Regions from separate parts of the Peribacillus sp. FSL R5-0717 genome, predicted to be linked through region 1. Evidence: riboswitches for the same ligand, from Rfam matches in the RefSeq annotation. Region 1 holds a riboswitch; the other holds the start of a gene.
What was found. Region 1 has a riboswitch for lysine ahead of dapA (4-hydroxy-tetrahydrodipicolinate synthase). Riboswitches for the same ligand answer to the same signal wherever they lie in the genome.
Positions count from the first base shown of each region.

Region 2: linked by a shared signal. The riboswitch ahead of NYE65_RS04775 (aspartate kinase) and the one ahead of dapA (4-hydroxy-tetrahydrodipicolinate synthase) in region 1 are both predicted to bind lysine.

Region 1 is NZ_JBBOOF010000001.1:1,717,228-1,725,394, forward strand. Features, by position in the region: gene NYE65_RS08310 (hypothetical protein) at 155-592, shown strand; gene NYE65_RS08315 (Ger(x)C family spore germination protein) at 1,333-2,421, opposite strand; gene NYE65_RS08320 (GerAB/ArcD/ProY family transporter) at 2,418-3,503, opposite strand; gene NYE65_RS08325 (spore germination protein) at 3,525-4,997, opposite strand; lysine riboswitch at 5,368-5,546, shown strand; gene dapA (4-hydroxy-tetrahydrodipicolinate synthase) at 5,680-6,576, shown strand; gene NYE65_RS08335 (D-2-hydroxyacid dehydrogenase) at 6,705-7,667, shown strand; gene NYE65_RS08340 (VOC family protein) at 7,959-8,167, opposite strand, start outside.
Region 2 is NZ_JBBOOF010000001.1:975,630-983,796, reverse strand. Features, by position in the region: gene uvrC (excinuclease ABC subunit UvrC) at 1-1,592, shown strand, start outside; lysine riboswitch at 1,654-1,830, shown strand; gene NYE65_RS04775 (aspartate kinase) at 1,920-3,152, shown strand; gene NYE65_RS04770 (YslB family protein) at 3,216-3,686, opposite strand; gene NYE65_RS04765 (succinate dehydrogenase cytochrome b558 subunit) at 4,070-4,678, shown strand; gene sdhA (succinate dehydrogenase flavoprotein subunit) at 4,749-6,500, shown strand; gene sdhB (succinate dehydrogenase iron-sulfur subunit) at 6,518-7,291, shown strand; gene NYE65_RS04750 (acyl-CoA thioesterase) at 7,556-8,020, shown strand; gene NYE65_RS04745 (helix-turn-helix domain-containing protein) at 8,143-8,167, shown strand, end outside.

The DNA.
Region 1 (8,167 bases):
CCGATTTTTAATGACATTCTTAACTCTTTACGACTTACGAAACATTACTTAGAAATATTCAAGGACGGATACGATAAAGGCAGGGAATTTAGTAAATTTGTACAAGCATGTTTTGTTTTACCTCATATATATAGTAGAAAAAGGAGTGATATTTATGAATTTAAGTAATGATTTTTTATGCCGTCATAATCCATTCTGCGGTCATAATTCATCCAGCCATGATAAATCATCTTGCTGTGATAAGTCATCCTGCTGTGATAAGTCATCTTGCTGTGATAAGTCATCCTGCTGTGATAAAGCAAAGGACAAAGGGCATAAACAAAAAAGATTCCCGTCAATCGGACAAGCATGTCAGACCCGACAACAAATAAGTGAGTTTTTAAGGGCTTCTACCATAGGTTCAATCATTGGATTCACTACAACCGCTGAACCATTTAAACCTATATTTGTAGAGTTACGAAGTTTTGATCCTGTTACAGGACAAGTGATAGTTACTGACAGAGCAATGGGTAATTTCACTATTAGCCTTTCATCTATTTGTTCCGTTAAAACTATTTGCCCCGTTACAACGCAACCGATGTTTAATGCTTAAGACTTTTTAAAGGATTGGGAAAAGAATTTAAACCTCCCCTAAGGGAGACGGGGGTCATGAAGTTCTGAATGACTCCTTCATATTCTTCTCTATTCCAAGCAGGGTATAAAAAGGCAATTAATTTATTAATTGTCTCAGACTGTAGACAAACCCGATGAAAATCGAGTTTGTCTATTTTTATGGCTTGTACAATTTGGACGTTGATTGGAACGTAGGGCACTCGCTTTCCGCGGGCGGTCGGCCCTCGGCTTTCGCCCGCGGGGTCTCCCCTAGACGCGCTTTTCTAAGCAGGAGTCTCGTACACCCGCTCCAATCAACTTTGTCTTACCTTTTAGATAGAACACTTTTGCCTTGAGTCATTTTTGTTTTAAAATAGAAGTATTAAAACTTGGGGTGATGAGGATGCTTTCTAAACATGATTCTATTCAGCGAGATCAACTTGAAAGGATTACTTTAGACCAACTGGTGCCACCGAATCATTTGGTTCGTAACATGGAGGCTGCCATTGACTTCACTTTTAATACTCTATTTGCGTCTTACTTTTTCAGCAAAATCTAGTGGTGGTTCAAGGGATTTTTAGAATAATTAGATACATAGACTGCAGATGGAAATTTATAAAATAATTTTCAGCACAAAAAAAAGCATTCTGTAAATGATGTTGATATTTTAAAAATCAACTCCCTATTAAGAAGAACTCCTGCCGCTTTATTTTCCCTATTAAACCGCAACTCCGTTTACTCCTATTCCACAACGCCCGATTCTAAAATTTCAACTTTAGCATTCACATTTATCGGGATAGAAGTATAAATTTCATCCCATTTTTTCTTATCCCAGCTTCTAGTCCTCGTTCGTACTTGTTCGCCAATCCCCAGGGGATCAACATGTAGTTTTTGAAAATTCCTCACTAATTTTTCCGAGCGTTCCTTCACATCTTTGGACATTTTATCTTCTATAATTTTAATCATTTTAGGAGTTACTTCATCACCGGTATATTCTCGCAATATTGCCTTTATCTCGAGATCGATCGTTATAGGAGTATCTGTCATCGGCTTTGAAATCTTATAAGACCTTTTTGTTTTTATATTGTTGACGGAAGCAAATTCTCTCCCTTCAATTTTTGTAGAGAACCCTTCCTTGCTTGTTGTATTTTCATATAGCATTTTGAAAATAACATTTTCACGGCTCGTAGTCTGATACACGTATTCCCCTTTACTATTAAACATGGCATTTCCTTTAATATAAACTTTCCCATCCAATGCTTTTACGATAGGTAAGAATGGGTCCATTCCTTCAGAGTAATGAGCATACAAAAAAAGATGGAGGTTAGTTCTAGGCAGCATACCCATTTTTATATTTTGCTCAATTGTATTAGATAAATAAATTCCTTTATCTATGTTGCCAAACTGGGGGCTTAACACATCCTTTGAACTTCCTTCGACAATGCCGAGTTTTAAAGTGGTTCCAATTGAAGGGTCTCTGATTAATGTATCGATTAGATAGAATATCCCTTGTTTCGCAAGCCTTTTTTCGTATAAGACCACCTCTAATTTCCCACTAAAGATGGGTCTTTCAGATTGCTGATTCATCTCATCTCGCACGTCTTTACTAAGTGATGATTTCGAACTATAGGTAATATTTTTAATGGTTTTATCAGGATAATAAAGAGGTGTTACAGCGATAGCTTCGAAATGAGTCTTATCGACATAATCATATCCGATGGCTGTTGCCAAATTTATTTCATCGAGAACTTTGCTATCCACCCCCATGCAGCCTGAGAGAACACTAATTAAAAGAAGTATCAGGGCCAATTTCGCGAATAAAACTCTCATTTCTTATCTTCCTTTTTATTTGACATGACAGTGGATAAACAAACCAGAAATAAGACATAAGGAATTTCCAAAACGAATCCTAAATTTGAAATGTAATCCACATATTGATTAATCATTCCCCTGCCTTTAATCAGATTTGTCATCACAACCAATAAAATTAATAGTAGAGCATAAATTGTTTTCTGCTTCATTTTAAAGTATTGTGAAATCCCCCTTGCCGAAACCCACATATAGAGACATACACTAGGTACTAAAACTAAGACCCATGTAGCGATTCCTATGTACTCAAACCGTTCAACGAAAGGCATTTGTACGATTCCCCAAAAGGACAAAGTTGCCCAAATATATCTACTGATTTGGTCTTCACTGTAATACCCTATTGTCAGGATCGTTAGGCATAAATAAAGGAAAACAGAAGTAAGATTTCCTAGTTGCGCCCACTTTTGTGTACTTTTACGATGCTTAACTAATGGATAATACATCATTAAAGTGGAAACGCCTAAATAGCTATATGACATTTGCTTAGATGCAAGGGCCATGTCTTTAAGAGAATGATTCCAAATGGGTAATAGGTTGCGAAAATGTGTGAATTCCAGCGGGAAATAAAAAGTTAGAATTAAATAAGAAGGGATACTGATCCCTAAAAAGCAAATACCGGCGACCACTCTAAACCCACCTAAAACCACATAATAAATTAATAAAGCAAATATGGAGGTCACCATCCATGTGTTAATTTGGGGGAATACCCATGATTGAACGATTTCAAGATAGGATCTTAAAACAGAAATACCCACCATCAGCCAATACAGTATCCAGATGATATTTAGTAAACCGCCAAGCCACTTTCCAAAAAGTCGTTTCTGTATGCCTATTAAGTCCATATCGTGGCGATTTAATAGCTTGTACATACCCCAAATACCCAAAGAAAAGACTACACCACTTATAATGACCGCCATCCAAGCATCATGGCCAGCAGATTGAATAATTATCCTTTGAAATCCCAGGACCCCTACACCTATCTGAATTTTAACGATTAAAAAATAGACTAGAAATGGTGAGATTTGATCACTTTTATCGTTCATGTAAGAAACCCCCACTCTCACTTAGTCTTTAGAATCTTCCTTGGGTTCTAACCGAACAGTGTCTTCCGTCTGAACCTCAATTGGACGTTTAGCCTGAAGAAAAAATGGTAAACGAATCAAGGCATCCCGCATATCATAAATCCTTGGCGGATATAATGGTTCAAGAAATGGCCTCCCTAAGGAACTTATCCTCAGTAAATGCACAAGCAAAAAACAAAAACTGATAGCTATACCCAATAATCCTAAAAAATAAGCCATGAGTAGGAGAGGAAATCGAATTAAGCGAATGGTATTACCCATTTGATAAACAGGTGTAGTAAAAGAACCAAGAGCCGACAATGCAACAAGAATTAATAATACATTACTCGTTAGCCCTGCTTCAACAGATGCCGTCCCAATTACAATACCACCTACGATACCTATTGTTTGACCTACTTTAGTCGGCAGTCTAGCTCCTGCCTCCCTGAGAAGTTCGATGGCTAATTCCAAGATTAATGCTTCTAAAATCGGTGGAAATGGAATTCCGCTACGAGAAATCACAAGCGTACTGACTAAATCCTTTGGGATCAACTCATAATGATAAGTGAGAACTGCGACATATATGGGGGTCATTAGGATGGAAAACAATACAGCAAAAAAACGAATAAGCCTAAAGAATGAGGCAATCGTCCAGTTGAGAAAATAATCTTCGAATGCCGCAAAGTATTCAAAGAATGTGGAGGGCCCAAGTAAGCCATGTGGAGCTCCATCCACCAAGATCACTACTTTGCCTTCTCCTAGTACCGCAGCCAATCGATCAGGTCGTTCCGTATCGATAAATTGAGGAAAAGGAGAATTTTTATTATCTTCAATCATTTGTGAAATATAGGAGCTATCAATTATTTGGTTAACCCTTAAATCAGATATGCGCTGTATGACGGTTTCTACATTCTCGCTATTTGCAATTCCTTCTATATGAAGCACAGCTACTCTTGTTTTGGATAACTTCCCAACAATAATTTCTTCAACAGCAAGTTCTGCAATTGGAAGCCGTTTTCGGATTAAATATAAATTCGTATCAAGTGATTCGACCAGTGCCTCTTTCGGACCGACAACACTGAACTCTACCTCTGGCAGTGTAACTTGCCTCGAAGTGTTATTTGCTGCTTTAACTAAAACTGCCTGATCAGATTTATTTAATGTTATGGCTATATAACCCATTAACAGCTGACTTTGTAGTTCAGCAGGATTTTTTGTAAAAACAAGCCCCTCTATTGGCAAGTTGTGTACAAGCTCCTCCAGAGTTGAAGAATTTGTATGTAAAAAAGGAAGGAGGTCTCTATGCATTATATCTTTATCAATTAATGTATCGAAAAAAGATACACAGTATATTTCATTTTCAAAATTGAGTGTAAAGCTTGTGAAGTCCTTGGACTTTTGCAGATGTTCGAGTACATCAGTGAAGTCTGTAGATTTATGATTTTCTTGCTTTTTAAAGAATGAATATCTTTTCAATAGACTCCACTCCTTTGATTGTAAGATATGGATATTATTAACGAATGGTAGGATTTTATACGCACGAATACTTAGTTGAAATAACTGATTAAAATTAGCGGCCAACTGTAATTTTTCAATATATTTATTAGTGAGTTTTAATCGGATAAATGAAAAAGAATCATTAAAGGGAGTTGTATTGTCTACTACTCCCTCGTCCATTGAATATTTGTTCAGCCTATAACGAATAAAGATGAATCCACCCCAATACTCTAGCCATCCCCATAGATTTCTAGCATTCTTAAAAAACTTCATAATTAGGCTTGCAACAGAATGGATTCCCTGTTATATTACAATCAATTAAATATTTTCTTACTTCGAAATTTTTTGAAGTGAGGATAGAGGAGCAAAGACCATTAGTACACATTTTGAGGAGAATGAGATCCTATGACTATTGTGGAAAGGGGAATTTGCCGAAGCGGAAAGAATCTCATGTTCTTGAAGCTGGTTCTGCTATTGAATAAATACAGGACTGTCATATAGGAAACTATATGGAGGGCTATCTTATGCGCGGAAACATTTTTTGGTAAATATTGTTTCTACTGCAGCAGCGAATCCTCGTTGTTGCTTTTTTGCGTTTACTCCTGAATGGCCCTAACCACCTCTGAATATTTTTAAAAATTATACAAAAGGGTGTGAAGTTATGAATTTTGGCCAAGTTTTAACCGCAATGGTTACCCCGTTCAATCATAATGAAGAGGTTGATTTTAATGCTACGAGAACTTTAGTAAACCATTTGATTGCTAATGGTTCTGATGGATTAGTAATAGCTGGTACAACTGGAGAATCCCCTACCTTAACTCAAGAAGAGAAAATAGATTTATTCAAATTTGTTGTAGATGTTGTTGATGGAAGAGTTCCAGTCATAGCTGGAACCGGCTCAAATAACACGAGAGCTTCCATCAGCTTAACAAAGCAAGCAGAGGCAGCAGGAGTCGACGGAATCATGCTCGTCACCCCCTACTATAACAAGCCTTCTCAAGAAGGATTATTTCAGCACTTTAGCGCTATAGCCCATTCAACATCATTACCGGTAATGCTTTATAATATTCCAGGACGAAGTGTTGTAAACATGTCAGTGGAGACGATTGTCAGCCTCTCAAAAATCAAGAATATCGTGGCAGTAAAAGAAGCAAGCGGTGACTTGGATGCCATGGCACAAATCATAAGCAAAACAACTAGTGATTTTACTTTGTACAGCGGCGATGATGGGTTGACATTACCAGTTTTAGCCATCGGTGGAACAGGCGTTGTTTCGGTTTCTTCACACATAATTGGTAATGAAATGCAAGAAATGATCAATAGCTTTAAAAATGGTGATGTCCTTGGCGCTGCCGCTGCACATCGTACACTTCTTCCAATCATGAAAGCATTATTTGCTGCACCAAGCCCGGGACCAGTAAAATCTGCATTAAATATGCGGGGGGTACATGTTGGAGGTGTCCGTTTACCATTGATCCCTTTAAACGATGAAGAAGAAAGAGCACTGCAAATAGTTCTACAGCCTAGTAACGCAGAAGCCATTTTATTAAATAAATAAAACTAATGATTCTGGAGAAATTTTAAAAAGCAGTGCATACTCGAAAGAAATGCACTGTTTTTTTATCCATGTATGACTCAGGAGAAAGAATTTATACTATATTTAAAGAATCAATAAGGAGAGAGCCAATGGGGGGTACACACAAACCAAACATTCTTGTATTTAGTTCTATTCAGTCAGAGGTCGATGCTTATGCTGATCATATCCGAAATAGTGGGTTTATATCGGTAAAGACAGCGAAAACTTTGGAGGAAGCAGAAAAATATTTACCCGGCACTGAAGTTATTTTGGGATGGAATTTCCCGACGCAATTACTAAGTAAACCAGTTGCCTCATCTGTTCGCTGGTTTCAATCAATGGGAGCCGGGGTCAATGATTTGATTGCAGACAAATCGATACCTCAAAACATTACAATAACTCGAATTATTGACCAATTTGGTGCTTACATCTCTGAATATGTATTTTCGTTTCTCTTGGACATAGTGAAAGACGGTCCTCGGATGAGACAATCGCAATTGGAGCGGAGATGGGATCCTTTCATTTCTGAAACTCTAAAGGGGAAAACAATCGGGGTGGCTGGACTTGGATCGATTGGCGCTGAACTTGTTCGTAAAGCCCGGGCATTTGATATGAATGTGCATGGGTTAAGCTTTAGTGGAAAACAAGCAACACTCGTGGATCTCCACTTTACTCCAGATCAATGGGATGAATTTGTAAAAGATCTGGATTATTTGGTCCTGACGCTTCCTTTAACGGATTCCACTTATCATATCATTAACCAGGACCTTCTTTTAGCGATGAAGCCCAACGCTTACCTTATCAACGTTGGCCGCGGAGCATTGATAGATGAAGGGGATTTACTATCTGTCATGCGAGCAGGACATCTACAGGGAGCAGTCCTCGATGTATTTGAGAAAGAACCGCTGCCAAAAGAACATGCCTTCTGGTCCATGCCGAATGTGTTTGTCACTTCCCACCTGTCAGGACCAAGTACGATTAACGAAGTGAGCAGCTTTTTCATAGAAAATTTAAGGCGATTTTCAAGTGAACAACCTTTAAGTGGAATGGTAGATCGGAATCGAGGGTATTAAACCCTTAAATAATATTTCAAACAGCCGCATTTTTCATCGGAGGAATGCGGCTTACATTTATTTAGCTTTATATTCCTTTTACAAATCAAAAAGCCCCTCACAAGAGATACTTTTTTTCGATGGAGATAACGCAAGAGTACCATCCATTTATTATCTCCTTATGTATATTTCCATGAGAAAAAGCTGCCTTAAATGACAGCTCCGATCAGTAAACGATTCTATAAATTGTATAAACAAACTAGTCATTCGAATAGTACAAACTGGACATGCTTTGGATGCCGGGAGCGCGGATCACGCTTTTCTGTTCGAATCCAGAACCTCCAAATAATGCTGATTGTACATAATTCCTAGGATATTCCCAAAGGGATCAATCACGGATGCAGTAATGAACCCCTGACCGCGAACTGTGGGTGCCTCGTGTTCTTTCGCTCCCATGGACAGCAGCTTCTCGAAAGTTGCTGTCACATCGTCGACGTGCCAGTACACGACAGCACCACCGG
Region 2 (8,167 bases), 740 kb from region 1:
AGGATTTCGAATACATTGTCACCTCTTCCAATATCGAGGCTCTTATTTTAGAGTTGAACTTAATCAAAAAACATGACCCAAAATATAATGTCATGCTAAAGGATGATAAGACGTATCCTTTCATCAAGCTGACTGCGGAACGCCACCCGCGTCTAATCATTACGCGAAAAGTCAAAAAAGACAAAGGGAAATATTTCGGTCCTTATCCGAATGCATTTGCAGCTAACGAAACGAAAAAATTGCTCGACCGCATCTATCCCCTAAGAAAATGCAATACGTTACCGGATCGCGTTTGTCTCTACTATCACCTTGGTCAGTGCCTGGCCCCATGTGTATATGATGTAGAGGAACAGGAATATAAAAAAATGGTCGATGATATCAACCGGTTCTTGAACGGCGGGCATACTGAAATAAAAAAAGAACTGACTGAAAAAATGCTGGAGGCATCGGAAGAACTCGATTTCGAGAGGGCCAAGGAGTTCCGTGACAAGATTGCCCACATCGATATTACGATGGAGAAGCAGAAAATGATGACGACCGATTTCATCGACAGGGATGTATTTGGCTTTGCCTATGATAAAGGCTGGATGTGCGTTCAGGTATTTTTTGTCCGGCAGGGTAAATTGATAGAAAGGGATGTTTCGCTTTTTCCGGTCTACGATGAACCCGAACAGGAACTTCTTACATTCCTCGGTCAGTTTTACGAGATTACGAACCACTTTAAACCAAAGGAAATCTTGCTGCCTGAATCTGTGGATGCCGAAATGGCCGAAGGGCTGCTTGGTGTCAAAACGATTCACCCGAAACGGGGAGCGAAAAAAGACATGCTTAAATTGGCGAATAAAAATGCCTCCATCGCCCTTCAGGAAAAATTCTCTTTGATTGAGAGGGATGAAGAAAGAACGATCAATGCGGTGGAAAACCTCGGGAAACAACTGGGTATCTACACCCCGCATCGAATTGAAGCTTTCGATAACTCCAATATCCAGGGAAGTGACCCCGTTTCCGCTTTAGTCGTGTTCATTGATGGGAAGCCGGAAAAAAGAGAGTACCGAAAATATAAGATCAAGACTGTCCAGGGACCTGATGATTATGAATCGATGCGTGAAGTGGTCAGAAGAAGGTATTCACGAGTATTGAAAGAAGGGCTGCCGCTTCCGGACTTGATCATCATTGATGGCGGAAAGGGACATGTCGAAGCGGTACGGGATATTCTGGAAAATGAATTAGGCTTGGATATTCCACTTTCAGGCCTCATTAAGGATGAAAAGCATAGGACCTCGCAATTGATGATCGGAAATCCGCTTGAACTTGTACCTCTTGATTCAAGGAGCCAGGAATTTTACCTATTACAAAGAATTCAGGATGAAGTGCATCGGTTCGCGATTACGTTTCATCGCCAGCTACGCGGGAAAAATGCGGTTCACTCCCAGCTTGATGATATTCCAGGAGTCGGGGAAAAGCGAAGGAAGCAATTATTAAGGCATTTTGGATCATTGAAGAAAATCAAAGAGGCGACGGCCGAGGAAATCATGGAAGCTGGCATGCCAAAAGGGGTAGCCGAGGGAATCGTTAGAAAATTACAAGAATAATCTTGCTACCGATAAATCTCTATGCTATGATTAAAAGGAATTTTTAACTAGACAACTTAAAAGTGCTGATAGAGGTGCGGAATTCAAGAGTAAAAACCTGGAGAAGTATGAGCTTCCATGAAAGGTTTTGAAAGGGGACGCCGCCGAAGGAAGACAAGACTCATACCTTGTCCTCCTGGTCCGACATTTAATAAATGGCGGATTGTCAGGGTTTATACCCTGGAGAGCTATCTCACTGTGATTACAGTATTAAGATATGTGACCACAGCAATGAGATATTTCTCATTGCTTTTTTTATTGCCTAAAAAGTAGAGAGGGTGCATGAGGATGGCATTAATCGTTCAAAAATTCGGCGGAACATCCGTCGGTAGCGTAGAAAAAATCAAAAATGTTGCCAATCGGGTAATCGAGGAAGCGAAGAAAGGAAATGAGGTTGTCGTCGTTGTTTCAGCTATGGGGAAAACAACGGACCAATTGGTTTCAATGGCGCGTGATATTTCCGGATCCCCAAGCAAGAGGGAAATGGATATGCTATTGACGACTGGGGAACAGGTAACGATTTCCCTGTTAACGATGGCATTGATTGAAGAAGGACATGAAGCCATTTCGTATACCGGCTGGCAGGCTGGCATGCAAACGGAATCCGTTCATGGGAATGCCCGGATTTTAAACATCGATGCCACGAGGATCCAAGCCCAGCTTCAGGAGAAGAAAATAGTGGTCGTAGCCGGTTTCCAGGGTAACGATGCAAATGGGGAAATCACTACCTTAGGGCGAGGCGGTTCCGATACGACGGCAGTTGCCATCGCAGCAGCGCTTAATGCGGATAGATGCGATATTTATACAGATGTAACGGGTGTTTTCACAACGGACCCACGCTACATAAAAGGCGCGCGAAAACTCCAATCCATTTCTTACGATGAAATGCTGGAACTTGCCAACCTGGGGGCGGGCGTCCTTCACCCAAGGGCTGTCGAATATGCAAAAAATTATCAAATTCCGCTTGAAGTCCGTTCAAGCATGGAGAGAGAATCAGGTACGATCATAGAGGAGGAAGCAACTATGGAAGAAAACTTAATTGTACGCGGCATTGCTTTTGAAGACAGTATTACGAGGGTCACGATATATGGTTTGCCCCAATCACTTGGTGCATTATCCACGATCTTCACGACGCTTGCGAAAAACCGGATCAATGTGGACATCATCATTCAAAGCATGACTGCCGAGGATACGACGAATCTATCTTTTTCCACAAAAAGTGAAGATACGGAAGCGGCCTTGATCGTTCTGGAAAATAATAAAGAACAATTGGGATTCGACCGGGTCGAAACGGAGAGCGGATTGGCCAAAGTGTCCATCGTCGGTTCTGGTATGGTATCCAATCCGGGAGTGGCTGCCGAAATGTTTGAAGTGATGGCCAATACAGGCATCCAGGTGAAAATGGTCAGCACATCGGAAATTAAAGTTTCGACCGTCGTCAATGAAAAGGAAATGGTGAAGGCGGTTGAATCCCTTCATGAAGCATTTAAACTTGGTCAGCATGCAAATGTGCTAGCTTAAGTGTCAGGAGTCCAATAAAAAACAGACTTCCGGTAAAAAGGGTAAGTCTGTTTTCAGGGCTCATTAGATTGGATCTCTGGGATCCCATTGGATGGTGAATATCACTTTTTTTGCGCGGCGTTTGATTTCTTCCGTTGATTCGCTGAGGAATTTTTTTTGCAGTGAAAACTGCTCGGCAAGGAAACCGGCTTCAAGCTGGAAGTGACAATCAGGGTGTAAATCCAGGCGGCGGCTGATTATTTCACCCGTGAGGGATAATTGCATCTCGTGTTTCGTATACTTCAAGATTTCCAGATTGCCCCATCCAGCGCTTTGGAAAAATTCAATCAGTTCCTGATCGCCATTCAATGGGAATTTTCTTGCTAATTGTTTACCTGCCCAATAGAGGATTTGATTAGAGTCTTTTCCGAGAATATCGTTCAATAGAACTTCTCTGATTAATTCGTACCCGAAAGCTGGAACTTTGAATTCTTCAGTTTGAATTTCTTCCGTTTGAATCTCTTCTTCTATCGCAGCAGCAATATTTTTTTTCATAGTTTATCGCCTCTTTCTGTAAATCTATTATAAACGTATTTCTTTTGCAAATTATACTGTTTTTTATTTATTTAAATAGCAATTGGAAAAAAATGAGAAATTATACCGAGATATTAATAGTTAAATTAGAAATTTATTCAAAATATCATCTTGACAAACAAAAAATACCCAATATAATCCAATAAAATCTATTCTGAAAAAGAGATTTCTTGTATCCGTTTTCTTGACGCACATAGAAGTCAGGAGTAAAATGGACATGTCACATAATTGTAAAGGAAGTATAGAGGAGTTTTTTGACTCTATACTGTATTTTCACGCGGAGATAAAAGGTAGCCACCAGTTTATCTTTGCATGATTTTTCACAAATTAAGGGGGGGCACTTAGTGGCAAAAAATCGTGAGTTTGGGAATCGCAGGCTTCATTCACTTCTAGGAGTAATTCCAATTGGTCTATTCCTAATTTTTCATTTATCTGTAAACTTTATGGCAACAAAAGGAGAAGAGACTTTTAATGGGGCAGTTCATTTAATTGAATTTACGCCCGTGAAGATTTTGGTAGAATGGGTCGTCATCTATCTACCGCTCATTTTCCATGCTGTGTACGGAATCTATATTGCCTTTACAGCAAAAAACAATTTAGGCAGATTTAGTTTCTTCCGTAACTGGATGTTCATGCTACAACGCCTAACTGGAATCATAACGTTGATTTTCCTTGTTTGGCATATATGGGCAACTAGAATCCAAGCAGCTATGGGTGCTGAAGTTAACTTTGACATGATGGCAGAGATTTTCTCTAGTCCATTCATGATTGTGTTCTATATTGTTGGTATTATCTCGGCAATCTTCCACTTTGCTAATGGATTATGGTCATTTGCTGTGAGCTGGGGTCTTACAGTTTCACCAAGATCGCAAAGAATCATGACTTACTTTACATTGATCGTTTTCGTTCTTCTTTCTTATATCGGAATCAGCGCAATTTTCGCATTCGTATAAGAAGATAGAGTTCATTTATAAGAATTAGGAAAAACATAGCTTGGCTAATGGAAATAAGGGAGTGACAGAATTGGGTAAAGGTAAAATAGTTATCGTTGGTGGAGGTCTAGCTGGATTAATGGCTACGATCAAAGCAGCAGAGCTGGGACAACAGGTTGATTTATTTTCTTTAGTGCCTGTTAAACGCTCTCACTCAGTTTGTGCCCAAGGCGGAATCAACGGGGCAGTAAATACAAAAGGTGAAGGGGATTCTCCATATATCCACTTCGACGATACAGTTTATGGCGGAGATTTCTTGGCTAACCAACCGCCGGTTAAAGCGATGTGCGAAGCAGCACCATCAATCATTCATATGTTTGACCGTATGGGTGTTATGTTCAACCGTACTCCGGAAGGTCTTCTTGATTTCCGTCGTTTCGGTGGTACTCAACATAGCCGTACAGCATTCGCTGGTGCAACAACTGGTCAGCAATTACTTTACGCATTGGACGAGCAGGTTCGCCGTTATGAAGTTGAAGGCCTTGTAACGAAATATGAAGGCTGGGAATTCCTTGGAGCTGTTATCGATGATGAGCAAACAGCACGCGGTATCGTAGCACAAAACCTGACTTCAATGGAAATCAAATCATTCCCTGGAGACGCAGTCATCATGGCGAGCGGCGGCCCTGGAATCATTTTCGGTAAATCAACGAACTCAATGATCAATACAGGTTCAGCAGCTTCCATCGTTTATCAGCAAGGTGTTAATTATGCTAATGGTGAGTTCATTCAAATTCACCCGACAGCAATCCCTGGCGATGACAAACTTCGTCTAATGAGTGAATCCGCTCGTGGTGAAGGTGGACGTATCTGGACATATAAAGACGGGAAACCTTGGTATTTCCTTGAAGAAAAATACCCTGCTTATGGTAATCTGGTACCTCGTGATATCGCGACTCGTGAAATCTTCGACGTATGTATGAACATGAAGCTTGGCATTAATGGTGAAAACATGGTTTACCTGGATCTATCACATAAAGATCCTAAATTACTTGATATTAAACTTGGCGGAATCATTGAAATCTACGAGAAATTCATGGGTGAAGATCCTCGTAAAGTTCCAATGAAAATTTTCCCTGCCGTTCACTATTCCATGGGCGGACTTTGGGTTGATTATGACCAAATGACTAACATCAAAGGTTTATTCGCTGCAGGTGAGTGCGATTATTCACAACATGGCGGTAACCGTCTTGGTGCCAACTCACTTCTTTCTGCAATCTATGGTGGTTCAGTCGCTGGACCGAATGCCGTTAAATATATTGAAGGCCTTGCTAAAACTTCAGAATCCATTCCTTCTTCATTGTATGAAGGGTACGAAAAACAAGAACAAGAGAAATGGAATGAAGTCATGTCTCTTGATGGTAACGAAAATGCGTACATCCTTCACAAAGAACTTGGTGAGTGGATGACTCAGCATGTTACTGTAGTTCGTTACAATGACAAGCTGAAAGAAACGGATAACAAGATTCTTGAGCTGATGGAACGTTACAAGAAAATTAACATTAATGACACGGCAAAATGGAGTAACCAAGGAGCTGCATTCACTAGACAGCTGCAAAACATGATGCAATTGGCCCGTGTAATCACAATTGGTGCGTTAAACCGTGATGAAAGCCGCGGAGCGCATTACAAACCTGATTTCCCAGAACGTAATGATGAGGAATTCATGAAAACTACTATGGCAACATTCAAAGGCTTGGATCAAGCACCTGAATTCCATTATGAAGATATTGATGTATCACTGATCGCACCGCGTAAACGTGACTACACTACGAAACACTAAAGAGGGGGAGCAAAAAAATGGTTGAAACTAAATCTGAGACTAAAACAGTCCGTTTTATAATCACTCGTCAAGATACACCGGATTCAGCTCCTTATGATGAGGAATTCGAATTAGCGTACCGTCCGAATATGAACGTAATTTCCGCCCTAATGGAAATTCGTCGTAATCCAGTAACGGTACAAGGCAAGCACACTACAGCTATCGCATGGGACATGAACTGTCTTGAAGAGGTATGTGGTGCTTGTTCAATGGTTATCAATGGTAAACCAAGACAATCATGTACAGCTCTTATCGATCAATTGGAGCAGCCGGTTCGTCTAGCACCAATGCGTACATTCCCTGTTGTTCGTGACCTGCAAGTCGATCGCAGCCGTATGTTCGACTCATTGAAAAAGGTAAAAGCATGGATTCCAATCGATGGAACGTACAACCTTGGACCAGGACCGCGTATGCCAGAAAAGAAACGTCAATGGGCTTACGAGTTATCTAAATGTATGACTTGCGGTGTATGTTTGGAAGCTTGTCCGAACGTAAACAGCAATTCAGACTTCATTGGGCCACAACCATTATCACAAGTTCGTTTATTCAATGCACATCCAACTGGTGCAATGAACAAAGCTGAACGTTTAAATACGATCATGGGTGATGGAGGACTTGCAAACTGCGGTAACTCACAAAACTGCGTGCAGTCTTGCCCTAAAGGCATTCCATTAACGACTTCGATTGCTGCGTTGAACCGTGATACTACGATCCAACAATTCCGTAACTTCTTTGGCAGTGATGAAGTTTAATCATGAACATGAAAGAACCTGTATCTTATGATATGGGTTCTTTTTTTCATTGTTTTACATACAGAGGCTTGGTTGGGAATCGAGAGAATCATAAACGATTGATAACTGGGGTTGAAGTGTAAATCCGGCACCAGGCCAACTGTGAAGGATTTGTGAAGTGAGCTTGATAATTTCCCCTGCTTTCAATAGAAAATCCTTTTCATTATCGTTGTTTTCTTATAAAATGAGTGAATAGTCATTCAATTCAGAAAGGGTGTGCACAAGTTGGGCAAAATATCATATATCGATAATATAACGGAGTGGATCAATGATTTTTCTTTTAAACATGAGATTAAGATCCGCTTTTCGGAAACTGATATGTTTGGGCACTTGAATAACACGATTCCTTTTACTTATTTTGAGGAAGCTCGGATTGAGTATTTCAACAGTATGGGGTTCATGAAGGATTGGACCTCGGCTGAATGCGGTGAGATGCCGGTTGTTGCCAATTTACAGTGTGATTACCTTAAGCAGATGTTTTTCAATGATCAATTGACAATCCATGTGAAAGCTGACCATATCGGAAATTCTTCAGTGGACCTACACTATATGGGGACTAAACAAGATGGTTCAATTTGTTTAACGGGCAGGGGGACGATTGTACAAGTGTCCAAGGCCACCGGGAAGCCGGTACCTTGGACGGAAGACATGAAGCGTTCGATGCTGTATACTGTGCTGGAACATTCCTAAAAATATTTCCATTTAGACAAGTAAAAGAGTCACTCCATTGCCCCAGCCGACATACTATATCTTGACTAAATAGACACCCACTCCGGGTTTTATGCTGGTGAAGGCAAGGAGGGTAACATTACTTGAAGGAGAACGAATTCACTCATA